Regions from separate parts of the Streptomyces sp. NPDC006294 genome, predicted to be linked through region 1. Evidence: riboswitches for the same ligand, from Rfam matches in the RefSeq annotation. Region 1 holds a riboswitch; the other holds the start of a gene.
The links. Region 1 has a riboswitch for cyclic di-AMP ahead of ACFYOP_RS25585 (transglycosylase family protein). Riboswitches for the same ligand answer to the same signal wherever they lie in the genome.

Region 1 (3,377 bases):
CCCGGGCATCCTGCCGCTGCCGAAGCAGAGCGACGCGCCGGACGGCGAGCCGTCGCCCGACGCTTCCGATTCTCCCGACGACCCGCTCGACGTCCGCGAGCCGACCGGCCCGGCGGGCGACAAGCCCGCCGAGGGCTCGGCGGACGACTCGGACCCCACGGGCGGCTCCGGCGCGCCGGACACCCGTGACGCGGGCACGCCCTCCGGCGACGCGACCGACCGGCCGGCGACCGGGGGCGACACCCGCACGGCGCCCACGGACGACGCCACCGGGGCGGCCCCGTCCGGCGAGACGCCGACCGGCACCGGCAAGCACCGCGGTGCGCCGGGCGACGAGTCCGCCACGGGCGGTTCGGAGGGCGTACGCGAGGACGGCCGCCATGCCTCACGGGGTGACGGCGCGGGCCGCAAGGGTGACGTCGGGGCAACCGCCCCGGGCTCGTACACCGTTCAGCCCGGCGACAATCTGTGCGACATCGCCGCCGCGGAAGAGGTGCCCGGCGGGTGGCCGGCCCTCTACGAGGCGAACGAGAAGACGGTCGGATCCGACCCGGACCTCATCCTGCCCGGTCAGAGCCTCGACCTGAGCCTGGGTCAGGGCTAGTTCACGCGGCGGTTCATGGGCTTATGTCCGCTTCGTTCGAGTGAGACAAGGGTCTCTTCGCCCCAACTGGGGTGCAACGCCCCACGAATTCGGCCACTCCGCCCCTCACCTGCGAAAACGGACATCTTCGGGTGGTCGGTTCGGGCGTTTTCTCCCCGATGTTCGACTTTGAACATCGGGGAGTCCTGTGTCTACGGTCTGAACCGCTCGCCACCGCGGGCACCGTCGACCGATACGCCGAATCCTGCCGTCGGTCGGGGGGAACAGTCGTCGCTCAGAGCGCCGAAGGCAGGAGCGGGGGACCCAAGGTAAGCGCCGGGGCCGTTCGCCCGGATCGAGAGATCCGGCGGACCGGAGCCGGCTGGGGGTGAAGCCCGTACGTCCCACGGACGTACGGCCGGGCAACTCACAGGCCCGAACCCGACAGCTCACCTCGTAGGCGTCGGTGAGGAGAAGTTCCATGCTGCGTTCTTCCGGCAAGGCCAAGCACCGTCGTCCGTCGAAGGTCACCCGTCTCGTCGCGCTCGCCGGTGTCGCCGGCGCCGCCATCGCCGCCCCGGTTCTCGGCGCGACCTCCGCCTCCGCCGCCACCGCTTCCGAGTGGGACGCCGTCGCCCAGTGCGAGTCCGGCGGCAACTGGTCCATCAACACGGGCAACGGCTACTACGGCGGTCTGCAGTTCTCCGCCTCCACCTGGGCCGCGTACGGCGGCACCGCGTACGCCTCGACCGCCGACCAGGCGTCCAAGGTCCAGCAGATCGAGATAGCCGAGAAGGTCCTGGCCGGCCAGGGCAAGGGCGCCTGGCCGAGCTGCGGCGTCGGCCTGTCCAGCGCCTCCTACGGCGGCGGCTCCGCCGAGGCCGCGCCCGCGCAGCCGTCCCAGGAGCGCTCCGAGGCGCCCACCACGCGCTCCGAGCGCACCGAGGCCCCCGCCCCGGCCCCGAAGGCCGAGCGGCCCGCCGCCGCTCCGAAGGCCAAGGGCTTCAAGAAGGGTGACGGCGAGTACAAGGTCGAGGCCGGCGACACCCTCGGCAAGATCGCGCAGGCCGAGAAGGTCGAGGGCGGCTGGGAGAAGCTGTTCGAGCTGAACAAGGACATCGTCGAGGACGCCGACGTGATTTACCCGGGCCAGCAGCTCCACCTGCGCTGACCCGCCCCTGCCTCCCACGGTCCGGCGGTCGTGGGAGGCGCCCGTCTGTCGAACGGGACCCGAGCACCCCGGTCCGGCGCGCCTTCCCCCGTACGCGCCGGGCCGGGGCCCGTTCCGTCGAGGGGTCGGGGTCTGCCGGAGGAAGCGGGTTACCCGCTGGTAGGAACCATCCTGTTTGTCCGGTCACAAGGGGCTTGATGCCCTTTTTCGTCCCAGGGGGCGGGCATCGGCCGGGCCTTTGCCGCCGGGGCGGTTAGGCTCTTGCCGCAAGGCCAAGCAGACCTCTGCACTTTTCTCGCGTCACATCCCAGAAGGAGATGCTCGTGCCGTCCATCGACGTCGTCGTAGCCCGGGAAATCCTGGACTCCCGAGGCAACCCCACGGTCGAGGTCGAGGTTGGCCTCGACGACGGCAGCACGGGTCGTGCTGCAGTTCCGTCCGGCGCCTCCACCGGTGCGTTCGAGGCTCTCGAGCTCCGCGACGGTGACCAGAACCGCTACCAGGGCAAGGGCGTCGAGAAGGCCGTCCTCGCCGTCATCGAGCAGATCGGCCCGGAGCTCGTCGGCTACGACGCCACCGAACAGCGCCTGATCGACCAGGCGATGTTCGACCTGGACGCCACCCCGGACAAGTCCTCGCTCGGCGCCAACGCCATCCTCGGCGTCTCCCTCGCCGTCGCGCACGCCGCCTCCGAGGCCTCCGACCTGCCGCTCTTCCGCTACCTTGGCGGCCCGAACGCGCACCTGCTGCCCGTTCCGATGATGAACATCCTGAACGGCGGCTCGCACGCCGACTCCAACGTGGACATCCAGGAGTTCATGATCGCGCCGATCGGCGCCGAGTCGTTCTCCGAGGCGCTGCGCTGGGGCACCGAGGTCTACCACACCCTCAAGAAGGTCCTGAAGCAGAAGGGCCTGTCCACCGGCCTCGGCGACGAGGGCGGCTTCGCGCCGAACCTCGACTCCAACCGCGCCGCCCTCGACCTCATCCTCGAGGCCGTCAAGGAGGCCGGCTACACCCCGGGCAAGGACATCGCGCTCGCGCTCGACGTCGCCGCGTCCGAGTTCTACAAGGACGGCTCCTACGAGTTCGAGGGCAAGTCCCGCTCGGCCGCCGAGATGACCGAGTACTACGAGGAGCTCGCCGCCTCGTACCCGCTGGTCTCCATCGAGGACCCGCTGTTCGAGGACGACTGGGACGGCTGGAAGGTCCTCACCGAGAAGCTGGGCACCAAGGTCCAGATCGTCGGCGACGACCTCTTCGTCACCAACCCGGAGCGCCTGGCCCGCGGCATCGACGAGAACGCCGCGAACGCGCTGCTCGTCAAGGTCAACCAGATCGGCTCGCTGACCGAGACCCTCGACGCCGTCGAGCTCGCCCAGCGCAGCGGCTTCAAGTGCATGATGTCCCACCGCTCCGGCGAGACCGAGGACGTCACCATCGCCGACCTGGCCGTCGCCACCAACTGCGGCCAGATCAAGACCGGCGCCCCGGCCCGCTCCGAGCGCGTCGCCAAGTACAACCAGCTGCTGCGCATCGAGGAGATCCTCGACGACGCGGCGGTGTACGCGGGCCGCAGCGCGTTCCCGCGGTTCAAGTACGAGGGCTGAGCACGGCCCGAGC
Region 2 (3,377 bases), on a different contig from region 1:
GACCACCTTTGGGACAGCAGCGGCGAGCACAGGGCGGCGTGCGACGGGCTCCGTGGTTCGTTCGGGTCCTGCCCGTCGCGATGATCGTCGCGGGAGTGGTCTTCGACCTGCTGACACCTCCTCGTTTCACCCCCGTGCCGTTCTTCGCCGCCGCTCCCCTCCTCGCCGCCCCGCTCGTCACGTTCGTCATGACCCTGCTCATGGGGGTCGCCGCGATCATGGGCGTGAGTGGCATGCACGTGGTGAACGGGACCGCCGCCCAGATCACCGCGGTCACCGAGACCAGCACGGTGTTCACCGTCGCCGCTCTCGCTCTGCTCATCAACAGGGTCGTCCAGCGCAGGGGCGAACAGCTGGCGTCGGCCCGGGTGATCGCGGAGACCGCGCAGCGCGCCGTGCTGCCAGCGCCGGCCGAGCGGATCGGCGGCCTGCACATCGCCGCCCGGTACGAGGCGGCGCAGGAGGGCGCGTTCATCGGCGGTGACCTCTTCGCCGTGCAGGACACCCCGTACGGCGTGCGCCTGATCGTCGGCGACGTCCGCGGCAAGGGGCTGGGGGCGGTGGGGACCGTGGCCGTGATCATCGGCGCGTTCCGGGAGGCCGCCGAGCAGGAGCGCTCGCTCGAGGGTGTGGGGCAGCGGCTGGAGCGTGCGCTCAAGCGGGAGGGCACCCGGCGGGAGAGCCTGGACGCGGTGGAGGGCTTCACCACCGCAGTGCTGGGCGAAATCCCGCGCGGACGTGCGGTGGTGCGGCTGGTGAACCGGGGGCACCCCGAGCCACTGGTGCTGCACGCCGACGGCGCGCTGGATGTGCTCCAGCCGCAGCAGGCGGCGCTGCCGCTCGGGATGGGCCTGGGGGAGTGGCCGGACCGTGCGGAGGAGTTCCCGCTGCCCGACGGGGCGACGCTGCTGCTCTACACGGACGGCGTCACGGAGGCGCGTGACGACCGCGGTGTCTTCTACGATCCGGTCGAACGGCTCGGCGGGCGGCTCTTCCCCGGGCCCGGGGATCTGCTGGACGCGATCGTCGACGACGTGCGTTGGTACACCGGCGGTGGGTCGAACGACGACATGGCACTCCTGGCCGTCGGCCGCCCGGCGCGGGGGCAGCCGGACCGGCGCAGGACGGTGCCGGTGGTACCGCCGGAGGCGTGATCCGGCGGCGAAAACGGATGATGCGGGTCCGCCCGGCCCGTGCCGTCCGAGGCGCGACCGGTCCACCGGCCGCGCGACCCTCACGGGCCGTAATCGAAGAACACCCCTCCGCATAACATTTGACGCAACATCAGAAAAAGGTCCGGGCCTGACGTTTGATCAAGTCGCCCGGTTCCGCCCGCTTCTGTCCGGTTAAGTCCCTGCCGGAATCGTTAATGATCAACCGGAACAGCTTGGAATCCGGCCCCGCAGTCTATTAACGTTCGATAACGCAGCGCGGTCGTCCCAGCCGGCGTCAGAGTCGGCACCGCGCGCACGCGCCGAATCCCGCAAGGGAACCGGGGAACCACCAATTGGGGTGAATCGGGCACCTCTTGCCGTGCAGTCCGCGGTCGAGGCGCCCGTAGGAGACCTTCCTGCTCCGAACCCGTCAGCTAACCCGGTAGGCGAGAAGGAAGGAAGGAGAACGCCTTCGTGGCGTCCAACATGCCTGCCCCAGAGGCCCGCTTCGCGTCCGAACACTCCGGTGGCGACGCACCCGAGCGGGCCTGGGAGGAATGGAATCCCACCGAGGAGTCCATCCGCCCGGTGCGCGGCCGGCACCGTGTCATCAAGCAGCGCGGCGGACTCGCCCGCAGCTCCACGGTGCTCGGCGTCGGTGTGATCGCCGCGGTCGGCGCCGGTGGCATAGCCACCGCGCAGGACAAGCCGGCCGTGTCCATCTCGCTCCCCGACGCCATCACGGACAACCTTCCCGACGCCAAGTCCCTGCCGGGCGTCGGCTCGTTCATCTCCGACGACTCCGATGCCGGCGACGAAGCCGACGCCGCCCCGCTGACCGCCGCCGCGGCGCCCGTGGCCGACGGCGACAGCGCCGCGCAGTCGGCGGGCGCCGGTGAGGCCCTGCGCGCCCGCATCCTTCAGCAGGCCGAGCAGCAGCAGGCCGTGGCGGACGCGGAGGCCAAGGCCGCCGCGGAGAAGCTCGCCGCGGAACAGGCCGCGGCCGCTGCGGCGAAGCAGCAGAGCGAGGCCGAGGCCAAGGCCGCGGAGGAGAAGCGCAAGGCGGAGGAGGCGGCCAGGGCCAAGGCGGAGGCCGAGCGTCTCGCCGAGCTCGCGAAGAGCTTCTCCCTGCCCACCTCCTCGTACACGATCACCTCCACCTACGGCGAGGCCGGCTCCATGTGGTCCTCCGGCCAGCACACCGGCCTGGACTTCGCCGCCCCGACCGGCACGCCGGTCAAGGCCGTCCACGGCGGTACGGTCAAGGCCGCCGGCTGGTCCGGCTCCTACGGCTACCGCATCGTCCTCGAACTGGACGACGGCACCGAGGTTCTGTACGCCCACCTGTCCTCGATGACGGCGAGCGCTGGCCAGACGGTCACCACCGGCGAGACGATCGGACGCGTCGGCGCCACCGGCAACGTCACCGGGCCCCACCTGCACCTCGAGGTGCATACCGCGGGCGGCTCCGGCATCGACCCGATGGCCTGGCTGCGCGACAAGGGCCTCACCATCTGATCCCTGCCCGGTACGGGACTCGCCGCACGCTCACCCGTGCGCACTCCGTGCCGGGCAGATCCATGTCTCCGGCAGCCTTGGCGTCACACCCCCCGACGCCAGGGCTGCCGGGCTGTGCCCGGAGCACCACCGCCGCCGGCCTCCGCGGCGGTCAGGAGCGGTACGGGTTGTAGCCGCCGTAGTCGCGGTACGGAGGCGGCGCCGGTGTCCGGCTCGTCGCCCGGTCCGCGTACGCCAGTGACGGGCTCGCCACCTGGCGCCGCTGCCAGAGGTGGTGCAGCAGCTCCTGCTCGCGTTCCGCGAAGTCGGGGTCCGCCGCGCCCCGGTGGGCCCGGCGGCGCAGGAAGGCGAGCGACGTCGCGAACGCCTCGTACTCCGACACCGCGTGGCCGGCCGCCGGACCGTAGGTGCGCCGGGCGAAGTCGCGCGCCATCGCGCGGGCCCGCATCGAGGACAGGGCCCGCGACTCGGCCGCCGGCATCCAGCCCGCCGCGGCGTAGGCGGGGAGCTCGTCCGATATCGTGCGCAGCTCGCGCTGGCGGGTCCATATCGTCAGCCAGGTGAGCAGCCCGAAGGCCGGCACCATGAAGGCCCCGTACACCGCGTAGAAGCCCCACGGGCCGAGCATCGACGCGGAGCCGTTCCACAGGGCGTGCATGCCCATAGCGAGGGCCAGGCCCAGGAGCGGCAGCGCGATACGCCGCA

Region 2: another riboswitch for cyclic di-AMP. It lies ahead of ACFYOP_RS31670 (M23 family metallopeptidase); the one in region 1 lies ahead of ACFYOP_RS25585 (transglycosylase family protein).

Annotation. Positions count from the first base shown of each region.
Region 1 covers NZ_JBIAHV010000015.1:59,408-62,784, forward strand. Annotated here, with positions in the region: gene ACFYOP_RS25580 (transglycosylase family protein) at 1-604, shown strand, start outside; cyclic di-AMP (ydaO/yuaA leader) riboswitch at 875-1,061, shown strand; gene ACFYOP_RS25585 (transglycosylase family protein) at 1,068-1,754, shown strand; gene eno (phosphopyruvate hydratase) at 2,072-3,364, shown strand.
Region 2 covers NZ_JBIAHV010000024.1:71,016-74,392, forward strand. Annotated here, with positions in the region: gene ACFYOP_RS31665 (PP2C family protein-serine/threonine phosphatase) at 9-1,154, shown strand; cyclic di-AMP (ydaO/yuaA leader) riboswitch at 1,463-1,618, shown strand; gene ACFYOP_RS31670 (M23 family metallopeptidase) at 1,629-2,672, shown strand; gene ACFYOP_RS31675 (PrsW family intramembrane metalloprotease) at 2,824-3,377, opposite strand, start outside.